4 regions of the Arthrobacter sp. Marseille-P9274 genome follow, and region 1 is predicted to be linked to each of the others. Evidence: riboswitches for the same ligand, from Rfam matches in the RefSeq annotation. Region 1 holds a riboswitch; each other region holds the start of a gene.
What was found. Region 1 has a riboswitch for S-adenosylmethionine ahead of OC550_RS13175 (flavin reductase family protein). Riboswitches for the same ligand answer to the same signal wherever they lie in the genome.
Positions count from the first base shown of each region.

Region 2: another riboswitch for S-adenosylmethionine. It lies ahead of OC550_RS03670 (AmiS/UreI family transporter); the one in region 1 lies ahead of OC550_RS13175 (flavin reductase family protein).
Region 3: another riboswitch for S-adenosylmethionine. It lies ahead of sfnG (dimethylsulfone monooxygenase SfnG); the one in region 1 lies ahead of OC550_RS13175 (flavin reductase family protein).
Region 4: another riboswitch for S-adenosylmethionine. It lies ahead of OC550_RS12405 (hypothetical protein); the one in region 1 lies ahead of OC550_RS13175 (flavin reductase family protein).

Region 1 is NZ_CAMPOV010000002.1:3,698-6,847, forward strand. Features, by position in the region: gene OC550_RS13165 (TIGR03885 family FMN-dependent LLM class oxidoreductase) at 1-84, opposite strand, end outside; gene OC550_RS13170 (aldo/keto reductase) at 212-1,219, shown strand; SAM riboswitch class IV at 1,303-1,420, shown strand; gene OC550_RS13175 (flavin reductase family protein) at 1,475-1,981, shown strand; gene OC550_RS13180 (thymidylate kinase) at 2,134-2,805, shown strand; gene OC550_RS13185 (SdrD B-like domain-containing protein) at 2,802-3,150, opposite strand, start outside.
Region 2 is NZ_CAMPOV010000001.1:814,667-817,816, reverse strand. Features, by position in the region: gene OC550_RS03675 (ABC transporter substrate-binding protein) at 62-994, shown strand; SAM riboswitch class IV at 1,199-1,311, shown strand; gene OC550_RS03670 (AmiS/UreI family transporter) at 1,353-2,048, shown strand; gene OC550_RS03665 (acyl-CoA dehydrogenase family protein) at 2,091-3,150, shown strand, end outside.
Region 3 is NZ_CAMPOV010000003.1:574,939-578,088, forward strand. Features, by position in the region: gene OC550_RS19910 (hypothetical protein) at 13-309, shown strand; SAM riboswitch class I at 1,090-1,189, shown strand; gene sfnG (dimethylsulfone monooxygenase SfnG) at 1,307-2,488, shown strand; gene OC550_RS19920 (O-acetylhomoserine aminocarboxypropyltransferase/cysteine synthase family protein) at 2,489-3,150, shown strand, end outside.
Region 4 is NZ_CAMPOV010000001.1:2,670,924-2,674,073, reverse strand. Features, by position in the region: gene OC550_RS12410 (TM0106 family RecB-like putative nuclease) at 1-963, opposite strand, end outside; gene OC550_RS12405 (hypothetical protein) at 1,162-1,503, opposite strand; SAM riboswitch class IV at 1,519-1,682, opposite strand; SAM riboswitch class IV at 1,849-1,972, shown strand; gene OC550_RS12400 (hypothetical protein) at 2,000-2,161, shown strand; gene OC550_RS12395 (PIN domain-containing protein) at 2,158-2,592, shown strand; gene OC550_RS12390 (hypothetical protein) at 2,684-2,965, shown strand; gene OC550_RS12385 (alpha/beta fold hydrolase) at 3,082-3,150, shown strand, end outside.

The DNA of each region.
Region 1 (3,150 bases):
GGCCTGCTCGGCCAACTGGACGTCGGCCAGGAGCTGGGCCGGAGCGATCTGTTCGTGCGATGCATGGAACCCGATGACAGCCACGCTCCATGCTTACCGCGAGGTCCGGGGCTTGTCGAGGCATCCGCCGGAATCGGTCGGCCAAATGCCGGACGGGCCGGAGGCGTGTGCTAAGAAGAAGCGTTGGCACGCACGCAGCGGAAGGGACAGCATGGGCACTCGCCGGATCGGGGCCAGGGACGCCGGCAGCATCGGGCTCGGGTGCATGAACCTCAGCCATGCCTACGGCACGCCCCCGCCGCGCGAACAGGCCGAGGCGCTGCTGCTGCACGCGCTGGACAGCGGCGTGCGGCACTTCGACACGGCCGCGCTCTACGGCGCGACGGCGAACGAGACCCTGGTCGGCGAGGTCCTGGGCGCGCGGCGCGACGAGTACTTCCTGGCCAGCAAGTGCGGCATGACGAGCGTGGACGGCAAGCGCGTGATCGACGGCCGGCCGCACACGCTGAAGGCCACCTGCGAGGAGGCGCTGCGGCGGCTGCGCACGGACCACATCGACCTCTATTACCTACACCGCTGGGACAAGACCATCCCGGTCGAGGAGAGCGTCGGCGCCCTGGCTGAACTCGTGGCCGAAGGCAAGATCGGCGGAATCGGCCTTTCCGAGGTTTCCGCCGACACGCTGCGCCGGGCCCACACGGTGCACCCGATGGCGGCGCTGCAGACGGAGTATTCACTCTGGACGCGCAATCCGGAGCTGGGCACCCTGGACGCCTGCCGGGAGCTGGGCACCGCGTTCGTGGCGTTCAGCCCGCTGGGCCGCGGTTTCCTCACCGGCACGGTCCGCGATGTGGCGTCCCTGCCCGACGGCGACATCCGCCGCGGTATGCCGCGCTTCTCGGCGCAGAACTACCCGCTCAACCTGCGGCTGCTTGATGAATTCATCCGGCTCGCCGCGGAGGCCGGCTGCACGCCGGCCCAGCTGGCTCTGGCCTGGGTGCTCCACCGCGGCGAGGACATCGTCGCCCTTCCCGGAACCACCAGCATCGCCCACCTCGACGAAGATCTGGCGGCCGCCGCCGTCGTACTTGATGCCGCGCTGATGACCCGGCTGGACGAGCTGATCAACGAGAAGACGGTGCACGGCCCGCGCTACAGCGCGGCGCTGCAGGGCGACGTGGACACCGAAACGTTCAGCGAACCGGAGCGGTCGGAGTAGCTCCCGGCATCGGCGCGGCGGTCCTTTACGAAGTGTTGCTGGGGTTTGACCCCGCAGCACGCCGCGTTTAGCGTGGAAAGCAGAATCATGAGTGCCAACACCAAGCCCTGGCTGGTTGGCCGGCAACCCTCTCGCCGTAGCGGGGTGCTCCAGGTGATGATTCGGCCCGCTGGCCGACAGCCAGCGTCGCAAGTACTGCGCATTCGCCGGTCGTAGAGGAAGCCAGCGGATTCGCCTGACGGCAAAGGAACCGGCATGTCCCTCCACGATGATCTGCAGCCCGATACCCTCCGCAAGGCGTTCGGACGGTTCCCGTCGGGTATCGCCGCCCTGTGCGCCATTGTCGACGGCGCCCCGCAGGGCATCGTCGCATCCTCCTTCACCGTGGGCGTCTCCATGGACCCGCCGCTGGTGATGTTCGCGGTGCAGAACACCTCGCGCACCTGGCCGATCGTGCGCACCGCCGGACGTATCGGCGTTTCCGTGCTGGGTGCGGGGCACGACGGCGTCTGCCGCCAGATCGCGTCGAAATCCGGGGACCGCTTCGCCGGGCTTCAACTTCATTCCACCGACGACGGCGCCCTCTTCCTCGAGGAGGCCGCGCTGTGGCTGGACTGCTCCGTGGAGCAGGAGGTTCCGGCCGGCGACCACCACGTGGTGCTGCTGAGGGTGCACGCCCTGACCACGCACGACGACGCGCACGAGCCGCTGGTCTTCCACGGCTCGGCCTTCCGCCGGCTGGAGCAGCCGGTGTTCGTCTAGCACCGGGCTTCGTCTAGCACCGGGCTTCGTCCAGCACCGGGCTTCGTCCAGCACTGCAGCCGCTCCAAGCGGGCGCCCAGATTCCCGCCGTAAGGTAGGCGGATGATGACGAGTGTTCCCGCTGCGGCCCCTGCCCATTGCCGCGCCCGGCCGTGACCGTCATCCTGCCGGATCCGGGCCGGACGGCCGATCCAAACGAACATGGAGCACCCCGGCGAGGCCCGTACCGCGTGGCCCTGGTCGGCATCGACGGCTCCGGGAAAACCTCTGCGGCCGAGGCTGTCAAGGCCCGGTTCGCGGCTGCCGGCGAGCCCGTCGCCGTCCACGGAATCTACGCCGGCCGCAAGACGCTGGAGCGGTGGGCCGGCCGGCTCGGCACCACCGCCGAGCGCCTGCTGGGCCGCAGGGGCCTGACCGCCGTCGAAAATGCCATCCGCGCCGCTATGGCCTGCAGTGCCTACTGGAAGTCCCGGAACGCCGAGGGGCTGGTGCTGTTCGACCGCTCCCTGTACTGCCAGCCCGCACGTGACCACAGCCGCGGACTGGTCCGGCGGGGCCTCGCGGCAAGGCTGCTGGACCGGCTCCCTCGGCCGGACCTGGTCGTCTACTTTGCCATCCCGCCGGAGCGGGCGCTCGCCCGGGTCGCCCTGCGCGGAGAGGACTCCGAGACCCTCGCAGAGCTGCGCTCGTTCGACGCCGGTTACCGGGCGCTGCCGGAGTTCGGGGACTTCACGATCATCGACGCCAGTCGGCCACGTGCCGACGTGGCCGGGCAGCTGGAGCAGTTGATCCGCTCCCGCCGCCCGGCAGCCGGGGAATCCTAGGCGGCCCTGCGTCGGCCAAGCCGGAGCAGGAGGGCACCAGCGGCAATGACGAGACCGGCCCAAGGCGCCCAGGCGGAAGCGCTGCTGCCGGTCTCGGCGAGGCGCGTCGTTGGCTGAGGCTCCCCCGGTGCAGCAACCGGCTGCGGGTTCAGCGCCATCGGCTCAACCGCGGGCTCTACCGGCGCCGGCGCCGCGACCGCCACCTCCTCGGCAATGCCAAAGATGATTCCAAAGGGCGCTGCTCCTACGATGGCGAAGTACGGCGTCAGCCCATTGGCGTCGATTTCCAGCGTCCGGAGCGAAACATCTTCTAGATCGAGGGAGAAGTCGAGCCATTCCGCGCCG
Region 2 (3,150 bases), on a different contig from region 1:
TGCGCCGCTTTCAGTCGTCTAGCCTGTGAGCACAGCGGACCTACCTCTAAGGAACACTTCCATGCGGAACACCGTCAGGCTTCCAGCGGTTCTGATCACCGGGCTCCTGCTCGTCCTGGGCATGGTCGGCTGCAGCGCCAGTCCGTTCGAGGACGGACAAGCCAGCGCCGGGGCGGCCGGGTCCCAGGCGCCCTTGCTCGTGGGATCGGCGAATTTCCCGGAGAGCGAGACCCTCGCCGAGATCTATGCAGGGGCTTTGAACGCCGGAGGCCTTCCCGCGGCAACCAAACCGCGGATTGGCTCCCGCGAGGTCTACGCCCGGGCAGTGCAGGACGGCTCCATCGACCTGGTGCCCGATTACAGCGGCAATCTTCTGCGCTATCTGGACGAGGGCACCTCAGCGCGGAGCGCCGAAGAAGTGATGAAGGAACTGCCCGGAAAGCTGCCGAAGGGGCTTGCGGTACTGGAACCGGCTGCCGCGGAGGACAAAGACGCGCTCGTCGTCACGCAACAGACTGCGGACAAGCACGGACTGGAATCCCTCGAGGACCTGGGCAAAATCTGTGACCGTATTGCCCTCGGAATGCCGCCCGAGGCCCAGGAGCGTCCGCAGGGACTGTCGGGGCTTGAGGCAGTTTATGGATGTGTCCCGAAGGAGTTTGTCCCGTTTAGCGACGGCGGCGGGGCGCTGACGCTCCAGGCGCTGCTGGACGACCGGGTCCAGGCCGCCAACATCTTCACCACTTCCCCGTCGATCGCGGCGAACAGGCTGGTCGCGCTGAAGGACACCAAGGACCTCTTCGCGGCCCAGCAGGTGCTTCCCCTGATCCGCACCGACACCGTCGGCAGCGAGGCCAGGGACATCCTGAACAAGGTCTCGCAGGTACTGACCACTGAGGACCTCATGCAGCTCAACGAGCAGGTCTCCGGGGACGCGAAGCAGAACCCCCGTGACGCCGCAGCCGCCTGGCTCAAGGACAAGGGACTCGCCTGATTGGACGCCGCCGGCCGGCAGGGCCGCTGCAGTGAATGAAGTCCCGGCGAGACCGGCCGGCGCTCAGCTGCACTAGCGGACCGCGGGCCTACCTGGCAAGCCCCTGCAACCTTCACCCGCGCGGCGGGTAACAGGACGTGACCTTCCGTCATGTTCGCCGGAAACCGTTGCCGCCAGCCGCCGGCGCGGCATACCTTTGCAACAGATCACGAGTTCCAACGCGAAGCCCTGGCTGGTTGGACGGCAACCCTCTTCGTGGTGGGGTGCCCCAGGTGAAGATCCGGCCGGGCACAACCGTGTTCCGGCAAGCATCGAGCCGGCTCAAACGTGAGCCCTCCCGCACAGACGGAACCTCCCCATGTCCTTCATCTGCCTCATCCTCTCCGGCGTGGCACTGCTGACCAACGGTCTGGCCCTGCTCGGACGCATACCGCCGCGCGACAGCGGCACCCTGAACCTGCTCATCGGCGGCCTCCAGCTGATCCTGGCCACCCTGATTGCCGTGACCGCCGCGGGCGATCCGGCCGAGCTGCTCAGCGCCGCCGGTGTCGTCCTCTTCGGCCTGACCTACACGTACGTCGGCCTGAACTCGCTGTTCGACCTCGGCTCGGCCGGCGTCGGCTGGTTCTGCGTCCTCGTCGCCGCGCTCGCGGTGGTCTACGCGGTCTCCAACCTGGCCGCCGACCCGTTCTCCGCGGTGCTGTGGGCCAGCTGGGCCGTGCTGTGGACGCTGTTCTTCCTGCTCCTCGCCCTCGGCAAGTCCGCGCTCACCGCCTACACCGGCTGGGCCACCCTGCTCACCAGCCAACTAACGACGACGCTGCCCGCCCTTTTGGGGCTGAACGGTGCCTGGCCTTCGGGCTGGGGGAGTGCCGCGGCAGCCGCCGTCGTGATCGCCCTCCTGTTCACGGCCGCAAGGTTCCTGGCCCTGCGCACCGGCCGCGCCGCCGTCGTACTTCCCAACCCCGAACCCGCTCGGGCAGACAAGGTCCGCGCGTCCGCCGACGCTGAACTTCCGAAGCCCGTCCAGAAGCCGGCGCCCGCCGCCGTCTGACCCGCCAGACTTCCAAATTCCCGCAACAACGAAAGGCCCGTCATGACCTCCGTAACCACGCACACCACGCACGCCGCCGAGACCGACTACGAGACTCTTGCCAACCGCTTCCGCCCGATCTTCGCGCGCATCGCCGAGGGTGCCAGCGCCCGCGAGCAGGACCACCAGCTGCCGTTCGACCAAATCAAGGAGCTGACCAAGGCGGGCTTCGGCGCCGTGCGCGTTCCGGTGGCCGACGGCGGTGCCGGCGCCACCCTGCCGCAGCTGTTCCGCCTGCTGACCGAGCTCGCCGCCGCGGACTCGAACATCCCGCAGGCGCTGCGCGGCCACTTCGCCTTCGTCGAGGACCGGCTGGTCTCCTCCGGTCCGCAGCGCGCGGTCTGGCTGGAGCGCTTCGTGAACGGCGAGATCGCGGGCAACTCGTGGACCGAGGTCGGCAGCGTGAAGATCGGCGACGTCATCACCAAGGTCAGCCCGGACCCGGACTCGGCCACCGGCGGCTTCCGCGTCAACGGCACCAAGTACTACTCGACCGGCAGCATCTTCGCCGACTGGATCGACACCTTCGCCCAGCGCACGGACAACGACGTCAAGGTCATCGCCGTCGTCAATGCGCACCAGCCGGGCGTCACGCATTCCGACGACTGGGACGGCTTCGGCCAGCAGACCACCGGCTCCGGCACCAGCACCTTCAAGGACGCCGTGGTCGAGGCCGAGAACGTCATCGACTTCGACACCCGCTTCAAGTACCAGACCGCGTTCTACCAGGTCGTCCTGCTCGCCGTCCTCGCCGGCAGCATCAAGGCCGCCGAGCGCGACATCGCCACCGAAGTCCGCAACCGCACGCGCATCTTCTCGCACGGCAACGCCGACTCCTTCCGCGAGGATCCGCAGATCCTGCAGGTCATCGGCGAGGTCTCGGCCCGCGGCTACGCAGCCGAAGCCACCGTCGAGCGCGCCGCCCAGGCACTGCAGCGCGCGTACGAAGCCGCGTTCCTCGGCGACCTCGAGCGCGAAGAGCACCTCAACGACCTCGCCGAGCTCGAAAGCGCCCAGGCCCAGGTGGTCCTGACCGACCTCGCCACCCGCGCCACCTCGGACA
Region 3 (3,150 bases), on a different contig from region 1:
GTCCCGCGTCCAGTGGAAGTCCATGCCGTCAAGCTCCACAATGAGCCGCCCTTCGATGAGCAGATCCACTCGGCCAAGGCCGCGGATCTCGACCTGTGTCTCCACGCGCAGGCCGGCTGCCCGGAACAGCTCGCGCGCTATGACCTCCAGTGGGGAGTCCGCATCCTTCCCTATTCGTTGCACGACGGCTCGGCGTGCCCCGTTTCGTGGACCAGGCAAATGACGTACGAGTTCCGCCTGGCCAACAGCCCCGCGGCGGACAGCAGACTCGGCAAGGACAAGCGCCTCCAACGGAGGACGGCATCGTAGGGTGTGCAGCACAGCGTCGATGACTGGCACATAGGCACCCGGCAGGCGATCTCCGACCAAGGCGCTGCGGTGTGTAGTGACCGATTTCGGCAGGCCCCCATGGTCTGACCAGAGATGGAGGCACTCCGGATCCTTGATGGTCCAAAGCCGCAACTCCTTTGCCGCTGAGATGCAGGTGATCAGACCGTTGACCTTCAATGCCGTCCGGATTTCCGGTTCCCCGTCGGGGACGCCCGCCAGCCCCCGACGCACTAGCTGGACTGCCCCCGCTCGGACAGCAGCTTGGATCCTTGAACGGCTGTGGCCCGCCCGCATAAGGTCTGCGTAACGGGCGGTGCCCCCCAGCCGGACGACGTCTGCCGCTAGACGTTGGTGGTCTTCCATGGCAGGAGCCTGCCGGAAGCGCTCGGCTGAATCCACCGTCGGCGGCAGTGCTGTGGACAACGCACGCATCGTGCATCCGCCAACCTCCCTCGCTTCCCGACCGTCTCCACTAAACGTGCAGGTCAGAGCGTTGCTTGAAGTCTAAAGATGGAAACGAATGCTTAACCGAGGGAGGTTCGCCGCACCGCGTTCCTTTGGGCGGCCCTCCAGGCCGGGTGGCCCTTCCGAGGCTGCGGGGAAAGACGCGGGCCGACGGCGGGAGGCCACGACGGCCACGGCCGCCCGGCAGCTGTGGAAAACCAGCGGGGACGGCGGCGGCGTTCGGGGAATTCCCGGCGGGACGCAATGCGGCTCAACATTCTTGGAGCCGCGCCGGACAGGCTGGCAGAATAGCAAGGACCATCCCGAGCGGCTGAGAGATCTGGCTCTTTGACGCCGCAGCAACCCTCCGGACCTCCCCGTCCCGGAAAGGTGCTACCGCCAGAAGCGATGGAGAGAGCGCAAGCAATCTTTGATCCGGATGGCGTCGGCCGTTCGGCAGGCGCCTGATGGACCGTCATTACCCGGGATTCCCGTTCACGCGCTTTAAGCGCCGACCATCAAGGAATTCGCCATGAGCACGACCGTCAACACCACCGTGGCCAACCTCGAAACCCCGCTGAAGTTCGCCTACTGGGTTCCCAACGTCTCCGGCGGCCTCGTCGTCTCCACGATCGAGCAGCGCACCAGCTGGGACTTCGACTACAACAAGAAGCTCGCCCGCATCGCGGAGAACTCCGGCTTCGAGTACGCCCTGACCCAGACCCGCTACGCCGCCAGCTACGGCGCGGACAAGCAGCATGAGGCCACCAGCTTCTCGCTCGCCCTGCTCGGCGCCACCGAGCGGCTCAACGTCATCTCCGCCGTCCACCCGGGCATGTGGCACCCCGGCGTCCTCGCCAAGTTCATCATCACCGCGGACCACATCTCCGGCGGCCGCGCCGCAGTGAACATCGTGTCCGGGTGGCTGAAAGACGAGTTCGTCAACTTCGGCCTCGAATGGCTCGAGCATGACGAGCGCTACGTCCGTACCGAAGAGTTCATCAACGTGCTCCGCGGCCTGTGGACCCAGCAGAACTACAGCCAGTCCGGCAAGTACTACAACATCAAGGACTTCACTCTGAACCCGGCTCCGGTGGACGTCCCGGGCCGCGCCCATCCGGAGATCTTCTTCGGCGGCAATTCCACCGCCGCCCAGGCCGCCGCCGGCCGCACCGCGGACTGGTACTTCTCCAACGGCAAGGACCTCGAGGGCTTCAAGGACAACATCGCCGGAGTCCGCGCCGCCGCTGCCACCGTCAACCGCACCCCGAAATTCGGCCTCAACGGCTTCGTCATCGCCCGCGGCACCGAGGCGGAAGCCAGGGACACCCTCCGCGAGATCGTCGAGAAGGCGCACCGCCCCGCCGTCGAAGGTTTTGCCGCCGCGGTCAAGGAAGCCGGCCAGTCCACCCGGGACGGCAAGGGCATGTGGGCGGATTCTACGTTCGAGGACCTCATCCAGTACAACGACGGCTTCAAGACCGGACTCATTGGTACACCCGAGCAGATCGCCGAACGTATTGTTGAGTTCAAGAAGATCGGCGTGAACCTCATGCTGACCGCCTACCTGCACTTCCAGGAGGAAGTCGAGGCGTTCGGCCGCGACGTACTGCCGATCGTCCGCGAACTCGAGGCGGATCTCGCACGCGCCAACGGCACCGAGCTCAACACGGCGCTGCTGCCCGCCACCAACTTCGAAGGAGCTGCCCTCTAAATGGCTGAACGCACATTCGGCTTCCGCACCCGGGCCCTGCACGCCGGCGGAACCCCCGACGCCGAGCACGGCGCCCGGGCGGTGCCCATCTACCAGTCCACGTCCTTCGTCTTCAAGGACACGGACGACGCCGCCAACCTCTTTGCGCTGCAAAAGTACGGCAACATCTACTCCCGTATCGGCAACCCCACGGTCGCCGCGTTCGAGGAGCGGATCGCCTCGCTCGAGGGCGGGATCGGCGCGGTCGCCACGTCGTCGGGCATGGCCGCGGAGTTCATCACCTTCGCCGCGCTGGCCGGCGCCGGGGACCACATCGTCGCCTCCTCGAAGCTATACGGCGGCACCATCACCCAGCTGGACGTGACCCTGCGCCGCTTCGGCGTCGAGACCACGTTCATCGACAGCACGGACCCGGCGGACTTCGCCGCGGCCATCGGCGAGAACACCAAGGCCGTCTACACGGAGATCGTGGCGAACCCGTCCGGCGACATCGCGGACCTTGAGGGCCTGGCCAAGGTAGCACACGACGCCGGTATTCCGCTGGTCGTGGACGCCACCTTGAGCACGCCGTACCTGATCCGCCCGATCGAGCACGGCGCCGACATCGTCATCCACTCCGCCACCAAGTTCCTCGGCGGCCACGGCACCACCCTCGGCGGCGT
Region 4 (3,150 bases), on a different contig from region 1:
CACCCGGTAGGCGAGGCGGTGCCGGGTTCCGTCGCCGTCCGAGTACTGCACGGCTCCGTCCGGTTCCACTGCACCGGTCTGCATCCTCGCCTGGTCGCGCAGCCGGGCCAGCACGCCGTCCGGGGCCTCGCCCGGGGGCAGCTCCATGGCCGCCAGTTGGTCGATCGTGGTGACGCCCAGGTCCCGCAGCCGGCGGCGACGGGCCGGGCTCATGCGGGAAACCAGCAACACGTCCCGGTGCAGTGCTACCTGCTCGGCGCAGTAGTCGCAGCGCCCGCACGCCGTGTGCCGCTCGTCTCCCCACGCCACGGGGGCAGGCTGGGCCCGGTGGGCTGCAGTGAGCTCCAGGAAGCGGCTGCGGCGCTCGCGGAAGACCGGCAGCAGGTCCCGCAGGCTATGGTCGCTGCGGGAGCCGTCGCCCAGCACCAGGGTCACGGTAGGCGAGGGGGAGATGCCGGCTTTCAGCAGCTGGTCGCCGTAGGCCGCCAGCTGGAGCAGCGCCGTGACCTTGGCGTGCCGGGCTAGCTTGGAGTCATACACCGCGTAGCGGGGCGAGCCGCCGTCCTCCTCCTTGACCAGGAAATCCGAACGCCCGTGGAAGCTGCCGTCGAAGAAGGAGGCCTGGAACACCACGTCCGCACCGGAGCGCAGGGCGGCGATCGATTCGCGATGCTTGGCTTCAAGCAGCGGCCTGGTATAGCCCGCGATCTCGGCGATCTCCACTACTCCGGCGCCGAAAGTGTCCCGGAAGTCCTGGAGCACGCGGTGCTCGTGGACGTCGCCCAGCTCGGCCGTGCGCGCCAGCATCTCGTCCGGCGGGAACTCCGCCTTCGGGTTGCGTCCGAGCTTTTCATCCAGCTTCCGCAGCAGCTGGTATTCGCACTGGGCGGCCACCACCAGGTCGCTCGCGGTGAAGATCAGGTCCCGGGGCGCGCCGGGCGCCAGCGGATCGAGCAGGAACACGGTGCCTCCTGGAGGAGAAGTTGGTCCCGCCGGCGCCGAAACCCCTGTCGGGGGCCCCGGGCCGGCGGGCGGCTCATATGCTCAACTTCTATCAGCCGGGTCCGACAGTTTGCGCACGTTCCGCCGGACCGCCCGTATCCGGGCAGGCGGGAAACGCCATCAGCAAGGAGCGGACGCAGCACCGCGGCGTAAGGTGCGCTAGCTGCAGTCCCGCGGTCCGCCGTCGTCGTTCAACATCCTGCGCAGCGAGAAGAAACGGTTGCCCGCGCCCGGACGGGTGCTGGGAATGAGCAGCTTGGAGTACTTTTCGCACCACAGCGCGGACCCGTCCGAGTCCATGGCCGCTTCCAGCACGGCGCCGATGTCCTCGGAGTACAGCATTTTCTGTTCGCCGTCCTGGCACAACTGGACCAGGCTTAGCTCAGCCTCGATATGGACGGCAACCTCGACCCACTCGTCCAGGACAGTGTTGTCCCTGAGACGGACTGTGCGCTCGCGGTTGCTGCTGCGGCTGTCTTTTTCTATTGGATATGCACTCATCATTCTTGTTCTCTCCGGTTGTTCTTGCCCGCACCGAGTCCCCTTCAGAACCTCGTTGTCCTGTGAAATGCAGGCCGCTTCGTCATCCGAACCACCCGCGAACATGGGGTTGGTGTGTGACCGGTCGGAGCCTTGCAGCGCCCGGCGAGCCGGTGTGCTGCGGATCACATCTCGTGAAGCAGTACCAACTATAGGGTCCTGCATGCACATAGCCAAACGGTTGCTGCGAAGTAAACAATTTGTTGTAGGCCCGTTACCCCTCGTAACGGGATGTTGGGCCGTGTTACTTCCGGTGACGAAACGGCCCGTGACTGGCGGCACAAGCTCTGGTTATACTCGCTTCAGCTTCAGGAATTGCGGCCGCTAAGCTCCGACTTGGCCGCGTACCAACCCCACGCTCTCTGGGTGGTTCGGATGACGAAGCGGCCTGCATTCGCCCACGGGCAAATGGTGCGGGCAAGAGCACGTGAAAGGACCGGTGCCCGGCACCGCTTCCATGAGTACACCTAATCCTGCCCACGCCGGCCTGCGCGTGATGAGCCTTGCCGACTACGAACAAGTAACGGCCGTACGCCAGGAATTCGTCGACTTCCTGCTCGGGCCCGCCGGCCTCCCGGTCCGGCAGGATGCGCGGACGCCACGCGCGGCGGGCTTGTGAGGGGTCCCTCGGGCCTGTTGCTGGACACCGACGTCGTCGCCGAAGTGCGCCGCGCGGAGCCGCATCCGGCGGTCGTCGATTTCCTGCAGCGCCGCCGGCACCTCGGCATCTACATTTCCGCGCTGTCCGTGGCGGAGCTCCATCTGCTGGGCAGCCAGGACGCCGGGGGGTCGGACGACGGCGGCGCCTGGCTCGGCGAACTGGCGTCGCGCTTCTCGGGCTTTATCCTGCCGGTCGACCTGGACGTCGCGATGGCCTGGGCGCCGATGGCGGGGCATCCCGAGGTCACGGCGGTTGATTCGCTGATCGCGGCGACGGCCGTGCAGCACTGCCTGACGATCGTGTCCCGGAACGTCGAGGGGTACCGCAAGCTGGCGGTCCCGGCCATCGACCCGTGGCAGGTGGGGCAGTTCGCCGAGAGTCCGGTGTAGGGCTGTGTACGTCGCCTGCCGCCTTCCGGCACTTCCGGTTCGGCGGCCCGAGGGCGACAATGGTGCTACGGGCTCCCTGGAGGAGATGGCCATGGCACGCAAAGACAGAAGCACCCGCGGCGCGTACGGAACGGAGCGGGCGGAGGGCATGGGCCCGCTGCCGCTGCACGGCTCGGGAGACGATCCGGTGATGCCGAACCTGGCCGCGGCACAGATTCCCGGTCCCGGCACCGCCCACGTCAGAGCGGGGGAGGGCGGCGTCCTCCCGGACGATGCCTCCGACCCATTCGAGCAGGAGGGCCACCAGCATCCGGGGGTCGTCCGCAGCGGCGGTGGATTCCGGCGCTGGCTGAGACGTCTGCGCCGGGCCTGAAGGGCATCTCTCCTCCGGCGCGGCTGAACCGCCCGCGCCGGGGCCGAGTGCAGCCATCTTCGCCCTTCCCGCCGGTGCGGCACGGGCAGCGGCGGTGGCCTGCCTAGACTTGGACCATGCCCAACGCCCTAAACTCCGTGGACCGAACGCCGATCGCTTATGACGTCACTGGGGACGGGCCCGCC